One region of the Bradyrhizobium sp. BLXBL-03 genome, then DNA from elsewhere that is predicted to be linked to it. Evidence: predicted binding sites of a transcription regulator. Region 1 holds the regulator's gene; each other region holds the start of a gene.
The links. The regulator LexA, encoded in region 1, represses DNA repair genes until DNA is damaged. The targets are predictions, from matches to a motif close to TGTTCNNNNTGTGTTCNG.

Region 1 (7,292 bases):
CGATGGTGTCGACGCGGCCCTTCAGCTCGGCCGGGACGTCCTGGAGAATCTCGATATCGGGCGCGATGCCCTGAGCCTGGATCGAGCGGCCCGATGGCGTGTAGTAGCGCGCCGTGGTCAATGCCAGCGCGCCATTGCCGGTGCCGAGCGGAATGATGGTCTGCACCGAGCCCTTGCCGAACGAGCGCGTGCCGATGATCGTAGCACGCTTGTGATCATGCAGCGCGCCCGCCACGATTTCCGACGCCGAAGCCGAGCCGCCATTGACCAGAATCACGAGCGGCTTGCCCTTGGTGAGGTCGCCGCCATGCGCAGTGAAGCGCTGGGTTTCTTCCGGATTGCGTCCGCGGGTCGAGACGACCTCGCCGCGCTGCAGGAACGCGCTCGATACCGACACGGCCTGGTCGAGCAGGCCGCCCGGGTTGTTGCGCAGATCCATCACATAGCCAACGAGCTTGTCTTGCGGGACGTCCTTGGAGATCGAGGCGATCGCCTTCTTCAGGCCGTCGGTGGTCTGCTCGTTGAACGAGGTGACGCGGATGTAGCCGATGTCCCCGTTCTCCACGTGGAAGCGGACCGGGCGGACATGGATGATCTCGCGCGTGATCGCGACATCGAGCGGAGCATCGGCGCCCTTGCGCACGATGGTCAGCTTGGTCTTGGTGTCGACCGGCCCCTTCATCTTGTTGACGGCCTGCTCGAGCGTCATGCCCTGCACGTTTTCGCCGTCGATCTTGCTGATGAGGTCGCCGGACATGATGCCGGCCTTGGACGCCGGCGTGTCGTCGATCGGGGAAACGACCTTGACCAGGCCCTCTTCCATCGTGACCTCGATGCCGAGGCCGCCGAACTCGCCGGAGGTGGTCTCCTGCATCTCGGTCCAGGCCTTGTCGTTCATGTAGCGGGAATGCGGATCGAGCGAGGTCACCATGCCCGTGATGGCGCCTTCGATCAGCTTGGCATTGTCGGGTTTCTCGACGTAGCTCGCCTTCACCCGCTCGAAAACTTCCCCGAACAGGTTGAGCTGGGAATATGCATCATCCGCGCCTGCCGCCGCCCGAGCCGCCCATAGTCCGCCCTGCGGACCTGATACGAGGAGGGTCAGGCACGCTCCGGTGAGCGCGCCCAGGGGGAAGAGCAGGGTTTTCCGCATGGAATGGGTGGCCTTTTCGCTGAGCGGTTCTATTGAGGCTGGGCAGCCGCCATGCAAGTGGCGATCCAGCCCGGTTCTCACAATATCATTCTGGTTTCTTCAAGGCCGGCCTGCCACGCCGGCGGGTACGCGGCAAAAATCCCTTCGCCTAAGCCTAAACATTTGGCAACGTTCGCAAGCCGGCCCCGTTTCCAGCGGGAATCAGTCGACCGGACGGCGCCTCGCAGCTATGCGATTTTAGGATGGTTTTGGAGCGCCGGACGGGATAGGCGATGGCACAATTGCTTCAAATTCTCGGGAGGATAACAATGAACGAAGCACTCCGGCCGGAACGGAACGTCGAACTCGGCGCCAGCAACGAGCCGTTCCAGAACCTGCACGAATTCATCCGGAAGGCGCGTTCCAATCTCAACCAGAACGCCTGGGACTACATCGTCGGCGCGGCCGAGACAGAGACCACGATGCGCCGCAACCGCATGGCGCTGGACGAGATCGCGTTCCGCCCCCGCGTGCTGCGCGACGTGCGCAAGGTCAGCGGCTCGGTCGAGCAGTTCGGCCGCAAGATGCGACTGCCTGTGGTGCTCGCCCCCGTCGGCGCGCTGGAGATCTTCGATCCCCTTGGCGCAGCCAGCGTCGCGCGCGCCGCCGGTACTTTCGGCGCATCGCACATGCTCAGCTCCGTGTCCGAGCCCGGTCTGGAAAAGACCGCCGAGGCCGCGCCCGATGCGCTGCGCCTGTACCAGCTCTACGTCCGCGGCGATGACGCGTTCGTCGCGGACGTCGTCAGCCGGGCGCAGAAGGCCAATTATGCCGCCTTCTGCCTGACCGTCGACACCGCCCATTACAGCCGTCGCGAACGCGACATCGCCAAGCGCTATGTTCGCGAGAGCCGTCTGCGCGCCACCGGCGGCGACTACCAGAAGGGGCTGGAGTGGCGGACCGTGAAGATGATCAAGGACAAATTCAAGATCCCCCTGATCCTCAAGGGCATCGCCACCGCCGAGGATGCAATGATCGCGCTCGATCACGGCGTCGATTGGATCTACGTCTCCAACCATGGCGGCCGCCAGCTCGATCACGGCCGCGGCGCCATGCATGTGCTGCCCGAGATCGTCGACGCCGTGAAAGGCCGCGCCAAGATCATGGTCGATGGCGGCTTCTGCCGCGGCACTGACATCGTCAAGGCGATCGCGGCGGGCGCCGACCTCGTCGGCATCGGCCGGCTGCAATGCTGGGCGCTGGCCGCAGCCGGCGAGACCGGCGTAACGCGGATGCTGGAACTGCTGGAGGACGAGGTGCTGCGCTGCCTCGGCCTGCTCGGTGCCACCTCCTTCGCCGAGGTGGACAAGTCCTGCCTGCACCCGGCCACCGCAACCAATGCGCCGAGCGTGTTCAGCGCGTTCCCGCTATTCGACCACGAGCCCTACCGATACTGACCCGAAAGGATGCAATGACCTCGCTCTCTCCCGGCAGCGCAGATGCGCTTCTGTTCGATCTCGGGCGCGTCGTGCTCGACATCGATTTCTCCAAGGCGATCGCCTGCTGGGCGGGACATGCCGGCTGCGAGCCCGAAGCCATCGTCGCCCGCTATGTGCGCGACGAGGCCTACCGCCTGCACGAGGTCGGCAAGATCAGCGACGAGGACTATTTTGCCTCGCTGCGCTCCTCGCTCGGAATCTCCATTTCGGATGTCCAGTTCCTCGAGGGATGGAACGCGATTTTCGCGGGCGAGATGCCTGGCATCGCCGAGCTGCTGCCGCGCGCGGCAAGGCAGATGCCGCTCTACGCCTTCTCCAACACCAACCGCCCGCATGTGGACTATTTTTCCAGGGAATATGCCGACCTGCTCGGCGATTTCCGCGAGTTGTACCTGTCCTCCAGCATCGGCCTGCGTAAACCGGATGCGGAAGCGTTCGACCACGTCGTGGCCGCGATGGGCGTGCCGGCGAGCCGGATCGTGTTCTTCGATGACCTCGCCGAGAACATCGAAGGCGCGCGCGCCCGCGGCCTCACCACGGTCCATGTGACCTCGCACCACGACGTCGGCGTCGCGCTGAAGGCGCTGGGGATCTGATCGGGGGGGGCAATTCCGGAACAACGCCCGAAAACGAGGAACCAAAGCTCTCTGTGCATTTTTGTACGGAGTTCCGGGAACGGAATGCCCCCTTCCGGACTCTTGAGTCCGCTGGGATTTCCATGGACGGACATATCGCGTGTTGGGCAAAACATACCTCACCAGGCAGGCCTCCCTGCTGGTCAAATTCGCCAAGACCACTTCGGACGCCGAGCTTTCTGCCAAGCTGATGAGCAAGGCGGCCGATCTGAAATCTCAGGCAGATCCGATGCCCGACCGGGATCAGGGCCCCAAGGCGCCCGACGTCGCTGAAGTGGAAAACGCGGCAAGCGGAAATCCCATAACGCGGTCGTGATGCTGGCCACAGTTCTGCCCCGTCGGGCCGGCCTGCGGGATCATGCTGGACATGAGCCCTAGTGCCCGAAGCGTAAGCTTCGCAGCAGTATAGCCTTTTTTGCGTCGGCCCTCCCGCTCGGCTAGAACCTTGCCCGACCGAGTCCTTGATCTCGTTGCGGGAGTTCGCCGTGGCCCTGATGCCGGTTTCCGATGCGCTTGCCGCCGTGCTCGCCGGTGCGGAGCCTTTGGCTGAGGAAATGATCGCTCTGGATCAGGCCTTCCATCGCGTGCTCGCGCGGGACGTCGCGGCGCGGCGGACGCAGCCGCCCGAGGCGATGTCAGCGATGGATGGTTATGCCGTTCGCGCGGCTGATGCTGCGAAGGTTGATGCGCAGCTCACGGTGGTCGGCGAGGTTGCAGCCGGCCGCCCATTCGCAGGAACCGTCGGTGCCGGCGAAGCTGTCCGGATCTTCACCGGCGGCGTCGTTCCGGCGGGCGCCGATGCGGTCGTGATCCAGGAGGACACCATCTCGGACGGCAAGCGCATCACGATCAAGGAAGCCGCCGTCACCGGGCGGCACATTCGCCCCGCCGGGATCGACTTCCGCGAGGGCGACGTGCTCCTGCGCAAGGGCGTACGGCTCACCGATCGGGACCTTGCGCTCGCCGCGGGCATGAACCATCCGGAGCTGAGCGTTCATCGCCGTCCCAAGGTCGCGATTCTCGCAACCGGCGACGAGCTGGTGATGCCGGGCTCGACACCCGGCCCCGGCCAGATCGTCTATTCCAATGGCTACGCCCTGCACGCCCTCGCCCGCAGCGAGGGTGCCGACACCATCGATCTCGGCGTCGCCGCCGACACGCTTGCCGCCACCACCTCAGGGATCCGCCGCGCCCGCGAATCCGGCGCCGACATCCTGATCACGACCGGCGGAGCGTCTGTCGGTGACCACGATCTGGTGCAGCAGGCGCTTCGGCACGAAGGTATCTCGATGGCGTTCTGGAAGATCGCGATGCGGCCGGGCAAGCCGATGATGAACGGGCAGCTCGGGCCGATGCGCGTCATCGGCCTGCCCGGCAATCCCGTGTCATCCTACGTCTGCGGCTTCCTGTTTCTGGTGCCGCTGATTCGCGCGCTGTCGGGCCGTTCAATGATTCATCATCGCCGCGAACGCGCCGTGCTCGGTCGCGACCTCGGGGCCAATGACCAGCGCGAGGATTATCTGCGTGCGCGTCTCGAGACGCGGGACGACGGCACGCTCATCGCTCTTCCCGTCAACCACCAGGATTCCTCACTGTTGGCGAATCTCGCTGCGGCACAGGCACTTCTCGTGCGCGCGCCGTTCGCACCGAAGGCCGCTTCCGGCACGCCTTGCGAGGTCTTGCGACTGCCGGAGTGAGCGCGCCGACGCAACCGTTCCGCGAACTTTGTCGCGTTCACGGTAAATTAAGCAGTTGCGGAACATGTATCGAACATATAGTGTCCGTTCATGATTTGTTTCGAGCATGTAGCGGCTTAATGCTGAATTCAGCGTCTGTGAATCGAGCGACATCGTCAGGGGGATTTTGGTCGAGATGTTAACGCGCAAACAATACGAGCTCCTGCGGTTCATCAGCGAGCGATTGAAGGAAAGCGGCGTGCCGCCCTCCTTCGACGAGATGAAGGATGCGCTCGACCTGCGCTCCAAGTCGGGCATCCATCGCCTGATCACCGCGCTTGAGGAGCGCGGCTTCATCCGCCGCCTGCCCAACCGGGCCCGTGCCATCGAAGTGATCAAGCTGCCTGAACTCCAGGCGGCTGCCGGCAGCCGTCGCGGCTTCACGCCGAGCGTCATCGAGGGCAATCTCGGCAAGGTGCGCACGATGTCGAGCCCGCCCGTCGATGAGGGCGAACGCCCTGTCGCAGTTCCCGTGATGGGCCGGATCGCGGCCGGTACGCCGATCGAGGCCTTGCAGACGCGCAGCCACACCATCAGCGTCCCGCCCGACATGCTCGGCGCGGGCGAGCATTACGCTCTCGAAGTTCGCGGTGATTCCATGGTCGATGCCGGCATTCTCGATGGCGACATGGCGCTGATCCAGCGCAACGAGAGTTGCGACACCGGCGATATCGTGGTGGCCCTGATCGACGACGAGGAAGCCACGCTCAAGCGTTTCCGCCGCCGCGGCGCCTCGATCGCGCTCGAGCCGGCAAACGCCGCCTACGAGGTCCGGATCCTGCCGCCCAACCGGGTCAAGATCCAGGGCAAGCTGATCGGGCTGTACCGGAAATACTGAACGCGGCGCACGTCGCCACCTGGCAAGCACGCCCTCAAGATTGGAGCGGACGATTGTTCGCTCCGGCTGGTTAGTTTTTCTGGCTTTGCACAGATTATCCGGCCACCTCTCCCGCGCTACATCCCCGGCACGCCATGACGAAGCACGCATCGCTTCGCAGGCCTTGCGAGACCGAGGAGACCGCCATGCACAAGATCATTCTGAGCACCGTCGCGATCGCGCTGATCGCAATATCAGCGTCGCAAACCTTCGCTGCGCAGCCGCAGCATCACGTTCGCAGGGCGCCACAGGCAATGAGCGAACAATTCCGCAATGCCCGCAACTCCGTCGGGCAACGGGCGCAGCCGGCCTGGCCTTATTCGGGTTGGTCGGCACCGGCTGGGCGCTAGCGAAGAAGCTCTCGGAATGCACGGAAGCAGTCTTTGTTCCTCGGACATCTGAAAAAGAAATTGTGATGGCAGCCTGCAGACTCAAGCCGCAGATTTGCCCCCAACATGGCATATGATCGCAGGCTTCCACTCTGATAGAGGCCTGCGCCTCAGAAGAGGCGCGGGTGCTCTATCGCTGATGAGGAGCACCCGATGTGTGACTATAGCTTGCATGCCGTCGCGACGCGTCCCGCAGAAGTCGGCGAGACGATCGTCACGACAACCTTCCGCGGCACCTCGACGCGCGGCTTCGCCTCCGAAGCCGACATGTCGGTCGCGGTCTGCCTGCTGCCGGGAACGGAGCTCGCCTTCGCCGACAACGTCCGCTACGACAACAGGTGGATCTGGACGCGCACCATCAATTCGCGCGTCGGCAAGTTCGGCAAGGTCGATCCGCACATTCCCGATCGTCATCACGACGCGATCGAATTCCCCGATGGCAAATACGTGCTGGTGACCCAGCTCGTCGAAGGCCAGCGCGCAACCGTGCTGCAACTGCCGGTGACCCAGCCGCTCGGCGAGCGCGAGCACAAGCCGCAAGTTGTCGCCGACAGACAGCCGATACCTCCCGGCCTGCCGATCGGTTGAACCGGCCTAATTTGGGCATGATCTCCGCGCAAACGCGTTTTCGCGTTTGTCGCGCCGGAGAACCGCTCCGCGCTTTTCCCGATCATGCCTCAATCCTCGGCCTGAAGGTCGGCCTCGGACGGTGTTGCGTCCTTGGCGCGCGGAGTTGCGGACCGCGGCATGACGGTCCCTTCGAAATCTCCATCGCCGGCCGCCGCCGGCGACCAGGGGCGGTTTGCGCCTCTCGCCCTCGCCTCCGCAATGGCAAAGCCATCGGCGCGACGTGTCAGCGCCAGCGCGCCCTGGCTCGCCAGACGCGGCCGATCGATCACCATCCCGGTGCAATCCGGCGGCGCAGGCTTTGCCGTCACCACCAGGGCCGCGCGACCGCAATCATCAGCCAGCGCGTCGATGCGGAGCGCCAGCGCGACCATGCGGCCGTCGGCAAGCGGCGTCA
Region 2 (7,292 bases), 3.6 Mb from region 1:
GGTCTTGCCGATTTCCGTATTCAAGCTCGTGTTCTCCCGCAGGCGGCGCATCAATACACTGGTCCGGCGATCAACGAAACGCTCAGTCAAGCGTTCATGGAGCGCATCCGATAATTTATTTTCGACCTCGCGGGCGATCCCCTGCCAGCGATCGGGGTCTTTCAGCCAGTCCGGGCGGTTGGCGACGAAGGTCCAGGTGCGGATCTGCGCGATTCGCGCCGATAGTGTGTCGATGTCGCCGTCGACGCGGTCGGCCTGCTCGACCTGGGCCGCGAACCAGGAATCGGGGATGCAGCCCTTCCGCATCAGGAAGCCGTAGAGCGTCGTCACCAGCTCGGCATGGGCCGCAGGCGACAGTTTCCGGTAGTCCGGGACCTGGCAGGCCTCCCAGAGCCGCTCCACGGCCGCCTTGCCATGCGCGATATCGCGCACCTCGACGTCGCGGGCGGCGTGGTCGAGCACGCGCATGTCTTCGGCGATCGGCGCCCGCGTCAGCGTCTCGTGGCCGGGGGCGAGATTGAGCGAGACCTGGAGCGCGCCGAGGGAGGAGAAATCCAGCTTCGAGTTGCGCCATTGCAGCATCTTCACGGGATCGAAGATGTGGTTCTGGAGCGCATTCACGAGCTCGGGCTCGAACGGGCCGCAGCGGCCCGTGGTACCGAAAGTGCCGTTGCGCGTGGCGCGCCCCGCGCGGCCGGCGATTTGCGCGAACTCGGCCGGCGTCAGCCTTCGGAACTGAAAGCCGTCGAACTTGCGGTCGGAGGCGAAGGCGACGTGGTCGACGTCGAGATTGAGGCCCATGCCGACAGCATCGGTGGCGACGAGATAATCGACATCGCCGTTCTGGAACATCGCCACCTGCGCGTTGCGGGTGCGCGGTGAGAGCGAGCCCAGCACCACGGCGGCGCCGCCGTGCTGGCGGCGGATCAGCTCGGCGATGGCGTAGACCTCGTCGGCGGAGAAGGCGACGATGGCGGTGCGGCGCGGCTGGCGCGTGATCTTGCGGTCGCCGGCAAATTCCAGCTGCGACAGGCGCGGCCGGGTGATCATGGACACGCCGGGCAGGAGCCGCTCGATGATCGGGCGCATCGTGGCGGCGCCCAGCAGCAGCGTCTCATCGCGGCCGCGGCGGTTGAGGATGCGGTCGGTGAAGACGTGGCCGCGCTCGAGATCGGAGGCGATCTGGATCTCGTCGACGGCGAGGAAGGAGACGTCCAGATCGCGCGGCATCGCCTCGACGGTCGAGACCCAGTAGCGCGGGCTCCTGGGCTTGATCTTCTCCTCGCCCGTCACCAGCGCGACGGCCTCAGGGCCGACGCGGGCGACGATCTTGTTATAGACCTCGCGCGCCAGCAGGCGCAGCGGCAAGCCGATCAGGCCCGACGAATGCGCCAGCATCCGTTCGATGGCGAGATGGGTCTTGCCGGTGTTGGTGGGCCCGAGCACCGCAGTGACGCCAGCGCCGGGCACGCGCTCGGAAGCGAAGGGGGAAGGAGGAAAGGCCATGTCTGCCGGAATAGGTAATGGCTGATGGGGCGAAAGTCAGGGCTTGATGAGGCGAAGGGGTGCCGTGCGCGCGATCCGTCATCCTGAGGTGCTCGAAGGATGCAGGGCCGGGGTGCCAGCCGGGCGGCACCAGCCGGGCCCGTCGCCTTTCGAGGGCCGCTGAAGAAGCGGCCACCTCAGGGTGACGGGATCTAGAAACCTCGCGCAACTGTCTCACTTTGCGACGCTTTTTCCTCATCCCTTAAGCTTCGGAACGACTCTAGAACGAATCGCGGCCGAATCGCTGACTCCCCTGTGAGTCCCGTTCCGTTCACGCAAGCTGTCGTGGGACTCGTTTTGCGTGTGCACTAGATGGAGTTTTGGGGGGCCGCACAAGCGACGATGTGGGGGCTGAAACCCTTAAGTTGGGGATGGCGCCGAGTCGAATCAGAATCGGGCCGGAGTCAAATGGATTCCCGGAAAATGCGGCCCTGTCGCCGAAACAACCCCATGCACAGTAGGTAAGTCATTGATATGGCTTGCTGCCACGTCTCCATCAGTCATTCCGGGGCGTCGCGCGGCGACGAACCCGGAATCCATCGTGAGACAGTCGCCGCGGCCCGATGGATTCCGGGTTCGCGCCAAGGGGCGCGCCCCGGAATGACGGCCGGTGGGCGGGGGTGGGCAGTGCAGCCCCTACTGCGTCTTCGCCACTCTTGGCGGCTGGGCCGTGGTGATGAAGCTGGTGGCTTCCAGCATGGCGGGGCCGAGCGGGGTCGGGACCTTCAGCCAGAATGGAACCAGGATCCGCGTGCCCGCGACGGGCGCGAGCGCGATCTCGATGTTGCGCTGGGCGGCGAGGTATCTGATCACGGGGCGGTCGGGGATGTAGCCGGCGACGGGCACGAAATAGACCGCGCAGACCACGACCGGGCCGTGATAGCCCTTCTCCGCCTTCACCGTCTCCATGCGCTTGAAATCGAGCTTGAGCTCGTAGCGCATGCGGCCGTCGAACACCGGCGCCGAGCCATGGCAGGCCTCGGGCGACAGGGGATCGCCGGTGCCTGGCACGCGCACCAGCGAGGCCGTCATCGGATCGAACACGCCGCGCCGATGCGCCTCGGTGACGACGATACGATCAGGATCAACAGGCGGCTCCGGGATGATGCCAAAATCCTTCACATTGCCCTTGTCGAGGGTGATGTGGATCTCTTCGGTCTTTTTCGAGGTGGTGGTGGAGGCCTGGTAAGCGCTGGCGACCAGCGCGCCGTTGACGACGCGCCCCTGCGAGGCGCCGGTGCCGGACCCGCCCGCGAAGGATTTCAGAATGCCTGTGGTGCCGCCGGAGGCCGCCGCGGAAAACACGTCGTCCTGGATATCGATGTTCCAGGCGCCGCGGCCGACCGGAATGCCTGACAGCGTCGCCTCATATTGCGCCTCGAGCTTGCCCTGCGCCGCCGCCGGCTGCGTTCCCCACACCCAAACCAGCCCGCCAACAGCCGCCAGCGCCAGCCTGATGACAACGGCCAGCCTGCCGGCCGCGCGCAGCCGGGGCGGGATGAGGGGGGACGTGTGCACGAGACGATCCAATCGGAAAACGAGTGGTTGTTACTTAAGCCTGCTCCGGCGGCAAGCAATGTGTCCCAAGGGCCAAGCTTTAAAGGAACTCACTGGACTTTTCAGCGGCGATTGCGCCCTTTATGTGATGGTAAGGGGTTTTAAACATTGCCGTTTTGGTGATTTCCCGGAGTTCTGCAGCGGGCTCGCTTGCCTCTCCCCTTTCCCTCCGCTGTCAGTACGCCGCCGCCTTCCGGCTCCAGCCGCGCCGCCTCGGCGTACCGGATCGCCTGCCTTCGCGGGCGATGACACCTGGGGCACGATCCCGCCCCAAATCCTTGACTACCCGCCCTACTGCCCCTATACGTCCGCCCGCTCCCTGCAAGGACGAAAGAATTTGCCCCCGTGGCGCCCCTGAAGGCGGCCGCAAGCATTGGGGGTTTAGACCGAAGGAATTATGCCATGTCTCGCCGCTGCGAACTGACGGCCAAGGGCCCCCTCGTCGGCCACAAGGTCAGCCACTCCAACATCAAGACCAAGCGCCGCTTCCTGCCGAACCTGGTCAACGTCACCTTCATCTCGGAAGCGCTGGGCCGCAACGTGCGCCTGCGCGTCTCCACCAACGCGGTGAAGAGCGTCGACCACAATGGCGGCCTCGACCCCTTCCTGCTCAAGGCCAACGCCGCCACCCTGTCGCCGCGCGCCCTCGAGCTGAAGCGCGCCATCGAGAAGAAGGTCGGCGACGCGCCGGCCAAGAAGGCCAGCTGAGATTTTTTCGGAATAGGGCTGGGGCTAGGTTGCGTGGCGTAGGCTTAGCCGGGTAGAGTTTTGCGCTGCGGCCGGATCGAAAGATCCGGCCGTTTTTGTTCCTTTATGGGCGGGTTGACTAGCATGCACCATGTGCTCCGACGCGATATGGTCTGAAAACGCCATTCGCGTTATGGTCCGACCATGCTTCAGACCCACTACCAGAAAGACACCCCCACCCTCGGGATCGGCTATTACACCGTGCCCGAGGCTGCAAGGTTGCTCAAGATCCGACCACTAAATATCCGCCGATGGCTCGGAGGCTACAGCTATACGCATGGCGACAAGACGATCGACATGCCCCCCTCTGGACGCCTCAGCTACCCGCATATGATCATCACATCGAACTGGGGTTTCGAGATCTGATTGAGCTTCGAGTGATCAAGAGCTTCCTCGACGCTGGCCTCTCTATTCTCACTGTTCGCAACTGCCTCGAATACGCACGGGAATGTGCTGGCGACGACCATCCATTTTCCACTCGTCGCTTCCGAACAGATGGACGCACCATCTTTCTAGAGAGCATGAGGCGGACCGGCGAGGATGAGGTTCTCGACCTCAAAAGCCATCAATATGCAATCAAGAAGGTTATCGATAGAACTTTTAAAGACCTCGATATCTCGCACGACATTGTCACGCGCTGGCGACCGTTCGAAGGCAGGCAGAGCATTGTGATCGATCCTAAGCGCGCTTTTGGCCAGCCGATTGCAACGAACTATGGTGTACCGACCGTGGTGCTGGCTGACGCCCTTAAGGCCGAGGGATCAATCACGCGCGTGAGCAGACTGTATGACGTATCGCCGTCCGCGGTCAGAGACGCCGTGAAATTTGAACAATCACTCGCTGCGTGAAGCTCTTCTTTGACCACAACATGTCTTCGGCGATGGCGCGAGCCCTTCGTGAACTCTTCAAGGGCGAACACGAAGTCTCCTACTTGGCGGAAAAATTTCCCCGCAACATTAGTGACGTCGATTGGATCGCAAACCTAAGCAAAGACGGGCAGTGGATCGTCGTCTCTGGCGATCGGCGAATTACAAGGAATCGCGCTGAATATCATGCCTTTCGAAACTCTAATCTCATTGGCCTCTTCCTCTCGCAAGGGCTCTACAAGGCACTGTGATAAAGCAGATGGAACGCTTGCTAGCGCTGTGGCCCGTCATTCAAACTGTCCCGGCAACAGTTCAGGGTGGAGCAATGTACGAATTGCCCATGAAGAGTACCAAGCTCCGTCAACTAAAGATCTAGACGGCAGCCTTCGCTTCTCTGAGGCACTCCGCGAGCAATCTAAATCTCGAATACTGCGTGATACTTGGACGCGTCGAGCTTCGATGCGTTCACGGGGGCGCGGCAACTCAACAGCTCAGGAGTATCGGTCTCCACGCTTGCTGCGGTGCATCGCTCGGCCGCTAGTCCGTAGTTCTACCGGCCCGGCGAACGTCTTATTGATCTCACGTTTTGGTTGAGCTTCGATATTGCTTTCCTGGCTGGGGGATTCTTATGCGTTATTTGAGCCTGGCGGTCATTGCGACCGCACTTGCTGGCTGCGCTTCTTCATCATCAGACATATCGGCGGCCTACGTGTCGCCGGTGCAATATCAACAGTACAACTGTCAGCAGCTCGCGCTGGAGGCGCAGGCGGTGTCTACCAGAGCTGCGATGCTCTCCGGCGCGCAAGACAGTCAGCGCACCAAGGATCAGGTGGCGACGGGCGTCGCTATCGTTGTGTTCTGGCCCGCGGCATTCCTGGTCGGTGGCGACAAACAGACTGCGGCCGAACTTGCGCAAATGAAAGGGCAGATGATTGCGATTGAGCAAGCCTCGATCGCAAAGAAGTGCAACATTCAATTTCAGGGCAAGCCGCAAGAACCGCCGAAGTAGGCTCCCCCTACCCCCGAAAATCGATGCTCCGCAGCACGATGCCCGGCGGGGAGCCTTCGAACTCGCAGGCGCTGTATTTGCTGGCGGCGCGGGTTTCGATGCGGTCGCGGAGGCGGGTGAACTGGGCTTCGCGGTGCTCGGGGCGGGTTTGCGGGCCGCGTTCGAGATCGTCCATTGCGGAGGTGGAGATGGCGCAGGGGATCTCCTTCGCGCCGTCGTGCATGGAGAACTGGATGATGCCGCGGTCCTGTTCGTGGCCGATGAAGCGGCCGCTGGTGAGGGGCATGGGGGACTCCTGTTGCTCGGCGACGCGATGATTGCGTGGCACGCGCGCACTGACTCCAACGTCGTCCCGGCCTAGTGCGAAATTGCGCACGGGGGCCGGGACACGGCTGTTTTCGGCGTGGGCACCGTCTTTCCTATGCGCGCACGATCGCCGCAGCGCGCCCGCGGCCCGCTTCAACTATCCCCGCCCAGCCTTGCGAAATCGTCGAGCAGCGCCGTCACCAGGGCGCGGTGGCGGGTGTCCTCCGCTGGGAGGCTGGCGGCGTAGAGGTTGAGGAGGTAGCGCGCCTTCACGGCGGCCTCCGCCCAGGAGGCTGATGGCACCGTCATCAGGCGGTGTTCGAGATCGGCCTCGCGCTCGCGCAGCTCGCGGACATGGTTCTCGACCTCGGCGAGCGTGCGGCGCAAATCGGTGGCCTTCTGCGCGGCCATGCCGCGATGCTTGTCGAGATCGACGGGGTGATCAGTCATTGGCGATGCTCGCATCGGACGCAATCGCGTCCGCAAGGTCGATCGCGCGGATCGACAGCATCTCCACCGAGCCGAGCATGCCCTCTACGGGCACGATGATCGACGTGCCGACGCGGCGCCACGCGGAGAAGGTCTCGCTCTCGATCGTCTCCTCGTCGGCGATCACGGGATAGCTGCCCGCGGGCAGCACCCGATCGATGCCGTGGATGCGGAACGGATGCTTGAACGTGACGGTGTCCCGCCGCGAACGGATGGTCATGCACGCCTGCCTTGCTGCGAGGGCGGCCCCAAACCGACGCCGGCGAGCGCGAGCATGCGCTTCTTGCGCGGCAATAGCCAGCGCTATCGTCGCTGTGCCCGGTGTCACTTCTCCCTCTCCGCGGGAGCGATCGCGCGCCCAACTCTCACCGTGATTGCGGAAGCACCTCTCACCCCAGCCCTCTCAGCGCGAGCGAAGCTCGTCGCGCCCCCGCATCCGCCTTCGCCAAGGCTTCGGCGGACAAGAGCGGGGCGAGGGAGCGCACCGGCGCTCGCGGCAAGCATTGCCGTCTCCTCGCCGCCGCGCATTTCGGCTATATACTCGCCCCGGTAGCATGACCCGGAAGCGCATCCCATCGAGCACGCGGCCAACCCCACCCCAAAAACCTCGTCATCCGCTGTCACGGCACCGGCAACGAGATTTCGGAGAACGTCTCCAACATCCTGAAGCCCTTGCTGCCTGCGCAGGTGCTCTCCAATCCCCGGGCCGGCGCTCCAATCCCCGGGGGCGGCACGGTGATGGCACCTGTAAACAGCACCGCGCGGCTGTTAAC
Region 3 (7,292 bases), 2.0 Mb from region 1:
ACACCATTGATAGTCATGGAATTTGGCATGGGACACCTCAATAATTGCCATTGTCAAATAATTATTTGACTTTGGCAAGTATGTGGTGGCGTCACCCGACCATGACGATCCGGCTGCGCAGCAACGTCCGGGAGGAACGGCCGAGCCGCCGCAGCAGCCGGGCCTCGGAACGGCGGGCCTGGGGTGGATAGCCGCCGATCCGGTCGTAATGGTCGCGCGCGATCAAAAGCCCCTGATCGCCGAGCGGGCCGACCAGCTTGCGCGCCACAGACCACAGCAGGTCGCGGAAGCCGGTATTTGCGTAGGGCGAGCGCGCGTAGCGAAACACGGCCGCGCGGTCCCGGCCACTGGCCGCGACGGCCTGGATGAATTGGGTTGTTTCCTCGATCCAGCCGGTGTCCAGCACCGCGCCGGCCGGGAGGAACATCAGCCACGGCGAACGGGCCTGGAGCGCGCCGGCGGCCAGCGCTGCGCCCTGCGAAGTTCCCTCATAGCCGATGAAACGGCAGCCGGCGACGTCGGCAACGCGCTCGATGACGCCGTTGCGGGTGCCGTCGACCAGCAAAACTTCCTTGATGATGCCCGCTGCGGCGCCGGGGACCAGCGCGGCCAGAGTTGCGACCGCCGTCTGCTCGACGCCTTCAGTCGCTATGATGACGCTCAGCATGATTGAGGCTTCGATATCAGCACTTCGGGAGAAGCGTAACTCGTTATGATATTGTCATAAACACGCAGCGATGCCGAGTGCAACTTTTGGCGGCGTTTGGTCGGGCCATGGTAAACCACCGCCGGTCCATCGCAGTCGAATGTGTCGCGCGCAGGGTGGTCATATTGCCGAATATTTCGGCGAGTGACGGGAGCGAGATGTCCAATGACCGTCGATCAACTTCCCGCTGGTGCGCTGTCAACATCGCCGAAGCCGGACCCCGCGCCGACCTTGCGGATCCGCGCCGTGATGCTCGGCGAACGCATCAACGCCTCGAACCTCGAACTCGGCACCCTCGTGTCCTCGACGCCGGCGGCGTTTCGCGTCCATGGCGGCCTCGCCGTGATCTTCCGCTACGGTGTCGTGGTGCTGATCGGCCTCCTCCCTTCGGAGGAGAAGGTGCTGCTCGACAGCCTGAAGTCCCGCGTGACCGGCGAGCTCAGCCCGATCGAGGAGGAGACCGCCCAGGCGCAGCTGTGCAAGGACGAAAGCGCCGAGGCGATCCAGCCGGGCGGGCCGATCTGCCTCTCCAAGTTCTCCGACGAGCGACTGTTGCTGATCGCGGACGCGCTCGCCAAAAGCACGTCACTGGCGCGCGACGAGCGGCGTGTCGCTGCGGTCTTCGATGTCATCGAGCCCTTCGCGCGGGAGCTTGCCGAGAAGGGCCGGACGTCGCGACGTCGCAGGGGCATCCTGCAATTGATCGGCAATGCGCTGCTGGTGCAGCAACGCGTCGCCGGCCGCGTTGCGGTCGCCGAGAAGCCCGATGCGCTCTGGGAAAAACCCCAGCTCGACCGGCTCTATGCGCGTCTCGAAGATGAGTACGAGCTGAAGGAGCGCCTCGACACGCTGGAGCGGAAGCTCACGGTTATTTCCGAGACCGCCGACGCGCTGACCGACATCATCGACACGCAACGCTCACTGCGGCTCGAAATCGCGGTGGTGGTGCTGATCGTGATCGAAGTCGTGATCGGGTGTGTCCAGATCTTCGCGGGGGGTCACTGAGCGTCGAGCCTGCGCGTTGTCGTGCCGGATGTCTCGGCGAGCGAGGTCTCGTAGGGTGGGCAAAGGCGCACTTGCGCCGTGCCCACCACCTGTCCCGCATCACAAAAGTGGTGGGCACGCTCCGCTTTGCCCACCCTACGATACAGTCCCCGCAGCTTGCAGCACCGCGACACAATGCCGTGCGATTGTCAGCTCCTCGTTGGTCGGGATGACGAACAGATCGACAGCACTGTCCTCCGCATTGATCCGCTCGCGCCCCTTCTCATCCGCCGCTGCATCGATGCGCAGGCCGAGCCAGGCGAGCCGCTCGCCGATGGCGCTGCGGATCTCTTTCGCATGCTCGCCAATTCCGCCGGTGAAGACGAGGCCGTCGAGCCCTCCCAGCGTGTTGGCCATGACCGCGATCTCCTGCGCTGCGCGGAAGACGAAGAGATCGACCGCCTCGCGCGCCGAAGCCTCGCTGCTCGCCAGCAGCGTCCGCATGTCCGCGGAGAGGCCGGAGACGCCCAGCAGCCCTGACTCGTGATAGAGCAGATGCTGTAGATCTTCGCTCGTCATCTTCTCATGCTGGAGAAAATAAAGCAGCACGCCTGGATCGATCGCCCCGCAGCGGGTGCCCATCACGAGACCGTCGAGCGGTGTCAGTCCCATTGTAGTGTCGACGCTGCGGCCGTCGCGCATGGCGCAGAGGCTTGCGCCATTACCGAGATGGGCGATGACGACGCGCTTCGTGGCGAGTTGCGGCGCGATCTCGGCGAGCCGGCCTGCGACATATTCGAATGAGAGCCCGTGGAAGCCGTAGCGCCGCAGGCCCTGCACCTCGTAGCGCTTCGGGATCGCGAAGCGATTCATCGGCGGCGTCATGCCGTGATGAAACACGGTGTCGAAACAGGCGATCTGCGTCAGCGCAGGCCGGATCATTCTGACCGGGTGGACCGGTGCGAGGCACCGCGGCTGATGCAGCGGCGCCAGCGGCGTCAGCGCCTCCAGCTTGGCGTAGACCTCGTCGGTCAATTCGACCGGGCCTGAATATTCCGGGCCACCATGAACGATGCGGTGACCGACAGCGCGCAAGCGGTGATCACCGAAGCGGTCCTCGACGAAAGCGAGCACGTCGGCGAACAGATGGCCGCCGTCGGCATCCGACGCCTCCCGCTGCGTCTCGAACAGGGCCTCGCCCGATGGGGTCTTGGCCACCAGCCGCGGCTTCGCCTCGTGCTCGTCGAGCAGGCCCTTGCAGAGCAGGGCAGGTTCGGTGCCCGAGATCTCGAACAAGCCGAACTTGATGCTCGACGAGCCCGCATTGAGGACAAGGACCGCGTCAGCCATGGCGCCGTCAATCGCCGGCTTCGGCCGGCGTGGTGCCGCCGGCACTGTTCTGCCAGACCCAATTTTGAATGTCCGGCATGTCCTCGCCATGCTCGCGCACATAACGCGAATGCTCGATCAGCTTGTCGCGAAACTGCTGTTTGACCTGTGCGGCCTTGGTCGACAGGCCTGGCACGCGCTCGATCGCCTCGATCGCGAGGTGGTAGCGGTCGAGCTCGTTGAGCACGACCATGTCGAACGGCGTCGTGGTGGTGCCTTCCTCGGCAAAGCCGCGCACATGCAGGCCGGCATGGTTGGTGCGGTTATAGGTGAGGCGGTGGATCAGGTGGGGATAGCCGTGATAGGCGAAGATCACCGGCTTGTCCTTCGTGAACAGGCTGTCGAAATCGCGATCGGACAGGCCATGGGGATGCTGCTCCCTGGGTTGCAGCGTCATGAGGTCGACGACGTTGACGACGCGGATCCTTAACTCCGGCAGCGCCTTGCGCAGCAGGTCGACGGCGGCGAGCGTCTCCAAGGTCGGCACATCGCCGGCGCAGGCCATCACCACGTCGGGTTCGCTGTTCGCGTCCTCGTTGCTGGCCCAGGTCCAGATGCCGATGCCGGCATCGCAATGCGTCGCGGCCTCCTGCATCGACAGCCATTGTGGCGCCGGCTGCTTGCCGGCGACGATGACGTTGATGCGGTTATAGGTGCGCAGGCAATGATCGGCGATCCAAAGCAGCGTGTTGGCGTCGGGCGGGAAATAGATGCGGACGATGTCGGCCTTCTTGTTGGCGACGAGATCGACGAACCCCGGGTCCTGGTGGCTGAAGCCGTTGTGGTCCTGGCGCCAGACATGCGAGGTCAGGAGATAGTTCAGCGAGGCGATCGGCCGTCGCCATGGCAGGTGCCGCGTCACCTTCAGCCATTTGGCGTGCTGGTTGAACATGGAATCCACGATGTGGATGAAGGCCTCGTAGCAGGAGAAGAAGCCGTGCCGTCCGGTCAGCAGATAGCCTTCGAGCCAGCCCTGGCAGAGGTGCTCGCTCAAGACCTCCATCACGCGGCCGTCCTGTGCCAGATGCACGTCGTAAGGTTCGATTGGCTCCATCCAGACCCGTTCGGTCGCATCGAACACGGCATCGAGGCGGTTTGATGCGGTCTCATCAGGACCCACGATGCGGAAATTGCGCTCTCCGGCGTTGAGGCGGATGACGTCGCGCAGGAACTTGCCGAGCTCGCGTGTGGCTTCGCTTGTCACGCCGCCGGGCCGCGGCACCTCGACGGCAAAGCTGCGGAAGTCGGGCAGCTTCAGCTCCTTCTTGAGCAGCCCGCCATTGGCGTGCGGGTTGGCGCCCATGCGTCTGTTACCTTGGGGCGCGAGGGCCTGAAGCTCGGGAACGAGCGCGCCGCTGGCGTCGAACAGCTGGTCCGGCTCGTAGCTGCGCATCCAGTCTTCGAGAATCTTCAAGTGAGCCGGGTTCTCGCGGCAGTTCGCGACGGGCACTTGATGCGCGCGCCAAAAGCCTTCGACCTTTTTCCCGTCAACCTCCTTCGGGCCGGTCCAGCCCTTCGGGCTGCGCAGCACGATCATCGGCCAGCGCGGCCGCTCCACGCTCGCACGCCCGTCGCGGGCGTGCAGCTGGATCGAGCGGATGCTGGCGATCGCGACGTCGAGCGCATCGGCCATCGCCCGGTGCATCAGCTTGGGATCGTCGCCTGCGACGAACAGCGGCTCGTGGCCGAATCCGCGGAACAGATCGCGGATCTCGCTGTCGGGCATCCGGCCGAGCACGGTTGGACCCGCGATCTTGTAGCCGTTGAGGTGCAGGATCGGCAGCACGGCGCCATCATGTGCGGGATTGAGGAACTTGTTCGAATGCCAGGACGCTGCCAGCGGGCCGGTCTCGGCCTCACCGTCGCCGACGACGCAGGCAACGATCAGGTCGGGATTGTCGAAGGCCGCGCCATAGGCGTGCACCAGCGCGTAGCCGAGCTCGCCGCCTTCGTGGATCGAGCCCGGCGTTTCCGGCGCTGCATGGCTCGGGATGCCGCCGGGGAAGGAGAATTGCCTGAACAGTTTTCGTAGCCCGTCCGCATCGCGCGGGATGTCAGGATAGACCTCGCTGTAGCTGCCTTCGAGATAAGTGTTCGCCACCATGCCCGGGCCGCCATGGCCGGGACCGCAGACGTAGAGCACGCTCAGGTCCAGCGCGCGGATGACCCGGTTGAGGTGCGCATAGATGAAGTTCAGCCCCGGCGTCGTGCCCCAATGGCCGAGCAGGCGCGGCTTGATGTGCTCGGGCCGGAGCGGCTCGCGCAGCAGCGGGTTATCCAACAGGTAGATTTGCCCGACGGAGAGATAGTTGGCCGCACGCCAGTAGCGATCGAGGAGATCGAGGTCGCTGCTTGCAGCGGACGATTGTTGTTGAAATGTCATGATCATGCCGACCTTCGCCCGGGATCGTCATCAACCGGGTTCCGGCGAGATCGATCCTTCCGCCGCATCAAACGGGATCGAGGTCACGCGGTGTTGCGTGAGGTCAAAGGACCGCGCGCGAAGTTTGGGCAGCGCTACTGTGCATGGGGTTGTTTTCGCGTTGTCGATTCTTGTTCTTGATTTGTTCCTTTGGCGTGCTATCTTGAATGCATGAGTCCAGCTTCTTCTTCTGCTCTCAAGCACCCGCCGGTCACGGCGCCCTCCGAGCCGGCGGGTGCGCCTTCTGACTTCCCTGAACTGGCTGTCGCCATCGACCGCCAGCGCAGGCGGGGGCGGGGCGCCCAGTCCAACGCCAGTGGGCGCTATGAGGCCGAGGCGCGCGTCGCCTTCGACGATGGCTGGCAGAGCCTGGACGATCTGCCGCCGTTCAAGACCATTGTCGGCGTCGACACCTCGCGCAGGGTGATCACCCGCAACGACTCGCCCGACATCGGCTTCGACCGTTCGATCAATCCCTATCGCGGCTGCGAGCATGGCTGCGTCTATTGCTTCGCGCGGCCGACGCACGCCTATCTCGGCCTGTCGCCGGGGCTCGACTTCGAGGCAAAGCTGTTCGCCAAGCCCGAGGCGCCTGTTCTGCTCGAGAAGGAACTCGCGGCCGCAGGCTACGAGCCGCGGATGATCGCGATCGGCACCAACACCGATCCCTACCAGCCGATCGAGCGCGAGCGCAAAATCATGCGCGGCATTCTGGAGGTGCTGGAGCGCACCGGCCATCCCGTCGGCATCGTCACCAAATCCGCGCTGGTCGTGCGCGACATCGACATTCTCGCCCGCATGGCCAAGCGCAACCTTGCCAAGGTCGCGATCTCGGTAACCTCGCTCGACCCGAAGCTCGCCCGGACCATGGAGCCGCGCGCCTCGACGCCGCCGAAGCGGCTGGAGGCGCTTAAGCAGCTCTCGGAGGCTGGCATACCCACCACGGTGATGGTCGCGCCCGTGATCCCCGCCCTGAACGATTCCGAGATCGAGCGCATCCTCGATGCCGCGGCGCATGCCGGTGTCAAGGAAGCCTCCTACGTTTTGCTGCGGCTGCCGCTGGAGGTGCGCGATCTCTTCCGCGAATGGCTGATGGCGAATTATCCGGATCGCTATCGCCACGTCTTCACCCTGATCCGCGACATGCGCGGCGGCCGCGACTACGATTCGAAATGGGGCGAGCGGATGAAGGGCACAGGCCCGATGGCCTGGACCATCGGCCGCCGCTTCGAGCTCGCCTGCGACCGGCTTGGGCTGAACAAGCGCCGCTCGAAGCTGACGACGGATCATTTTACCAGGCCGAAGCAGAACGGCGAGCAGCTCAGCCTGTTCTGAGGCGCGAGGGGCGGGCGCTGAATAACGGGAATTGCGCGGAGTTCCCGGTTGCGCCCGCGAGCCGGCTTACGCACGATCCCGGCCATGATTCGGGACAAGTCCGCCAAGAAGCCAGTCAAGGATGCGCCAGAAAAGGCTCCTGAGAAGAAGGCTGCGCCGGTCAAGGCAAGCTTCCGCCGCGAGCGCGCGCTGATCAAGCGGGGCATCTGGCCGGTCGCGGGCTGCGACGAGGCCGGCCGCGGGCCGCTCGCCGGCCCCGTGGTGGCGGCTGCGGTGATTTTGGATCCTGATCGCATCCCGCGCGGCATCGACGATTCCAAGCGCCTGACGGCGGAAGAGCGCGAAAAGTTGTTCGACAGGATCTGCGCCACCGCGCAGGTCTCCGTCGCCGTCGCTTCGCCCGCGCGGATCGACCGCGACAACATTCTGCGCGCCTCGCTGTGGGCGCTGAAGCGC

Region 2: the regulator LexA is predicted to act here: its motif matches at 1,756-1,773, upstream of ACNJX9_RS03050 (helicase-related protein).
Region 3: the regulator LexA is predicted to act here: its motif matches at 5,634-5,651, upstream of ACNJX9_RS29960 (PA0069 family radical SAM protein).

Annotation. Positions count from the first base shown of each region.
Region 1 is NZ_CP182470.1:4,217,973-4,225,264, reverse strand. Features, by position in the region: gene ACNJX9_RS20335 (S41 family peptidase) at 1-1,153, opposite strand, end outside; gene ACNJX9_RS20330 (alpha-hydroxy acid oxidase) at 1,462-2,589, shown strand; gene ACNJX9_RS20325 (HAD family hydrolase) at 2,604-3,227, shown strand; gene ACNJX9_RS20320 (hypothetical protein) at 3,367-3,582, shown strand; gene ACNJX9_RS20315 (molybdopterin molybdotransferase MoeA) at 3,752-4,963, shown strand; gene lexA (transcriptional repressor LexA) at 5,139-5,840, shown strand; gene ACNJX9_RS20305 (hypothetical protein) at 6,026-6,229, shown strand; gene ACNJX9_RS20300 (hypothetical protein) at 6,422-6,856, shown strand; gene ACNJX9_RS20295 (ComEC/Rec2 family competence protein) at 6,946-7,292, opposite strand, start outside.
Region 2 is NZ_CP182470.1:638,376-645,667, reverse strand. Features, by position in the region: gene ACNJX9_RS03050 (helicase-related protein) at 1-1,506, opposite strand, end outside; gene ACNJX9_RS03045 (DUF3108 domain-containing protein) at 2,182-2,991, opposite strand; gene rpmB (50S ribosomal protein L28) at 3,505-3,810, shown strand; gene ACNJX9_RS03035 (hypothetical protein) at 3,994-4,215, shown strand; gene ACNJX9_RS03030 (DUF433 domain-containing protein) at 4,227-4,697, shown strand; gene ACNJX9_RS03025 (hypothetical protein) at 4,694-4,966, shown strand; gene ACNJX9_RS03020 (hypothetical protein) at 5,344-5,724, shown strand; gene ACNJX9_RS03015 (DUF1488 family protein) at 5,732-6,010, opposite strand; gene ACNJX9_RS03010 (hypothetical protein) at 6,184-6,480, opposite strand; gene ACNJX9_RS03005 (hypothetical protein) at 6,473-6,739, opposite strand.
Region 3 is NZ_CP182470.1:6,255,860-6,263,151, reverse strand. Features, by position in the region: gene ACNJX9_RS29985 (bifunctional helix-turn-helix transcriptional regulator/GNAT family N-acetyltransferase) at 1-17, opposite strand, end outside; gene ACNJX9_RS29980 (glycosyl transferase) at 92-667, opposite strand; gene ACNJX9_RS29975 (RMD1 family protein) at 872-1,711, shown strand; gene ACNJX9_RS29970 (acetate/propionate family kinase) at 1,847-3,040, opposite strand; gene ACNJX9_RS29965 (phosphoketolase family protein) at 3,048-5,462, opposite strand; gene ACNJX9_RS29960 (PA0069 family radical SAM protein) at 5,673-6,836, shown strand; gene ACNJX9_RS29955 (ribonuclease HII) at 6,921-7,292, shown strand, end outside.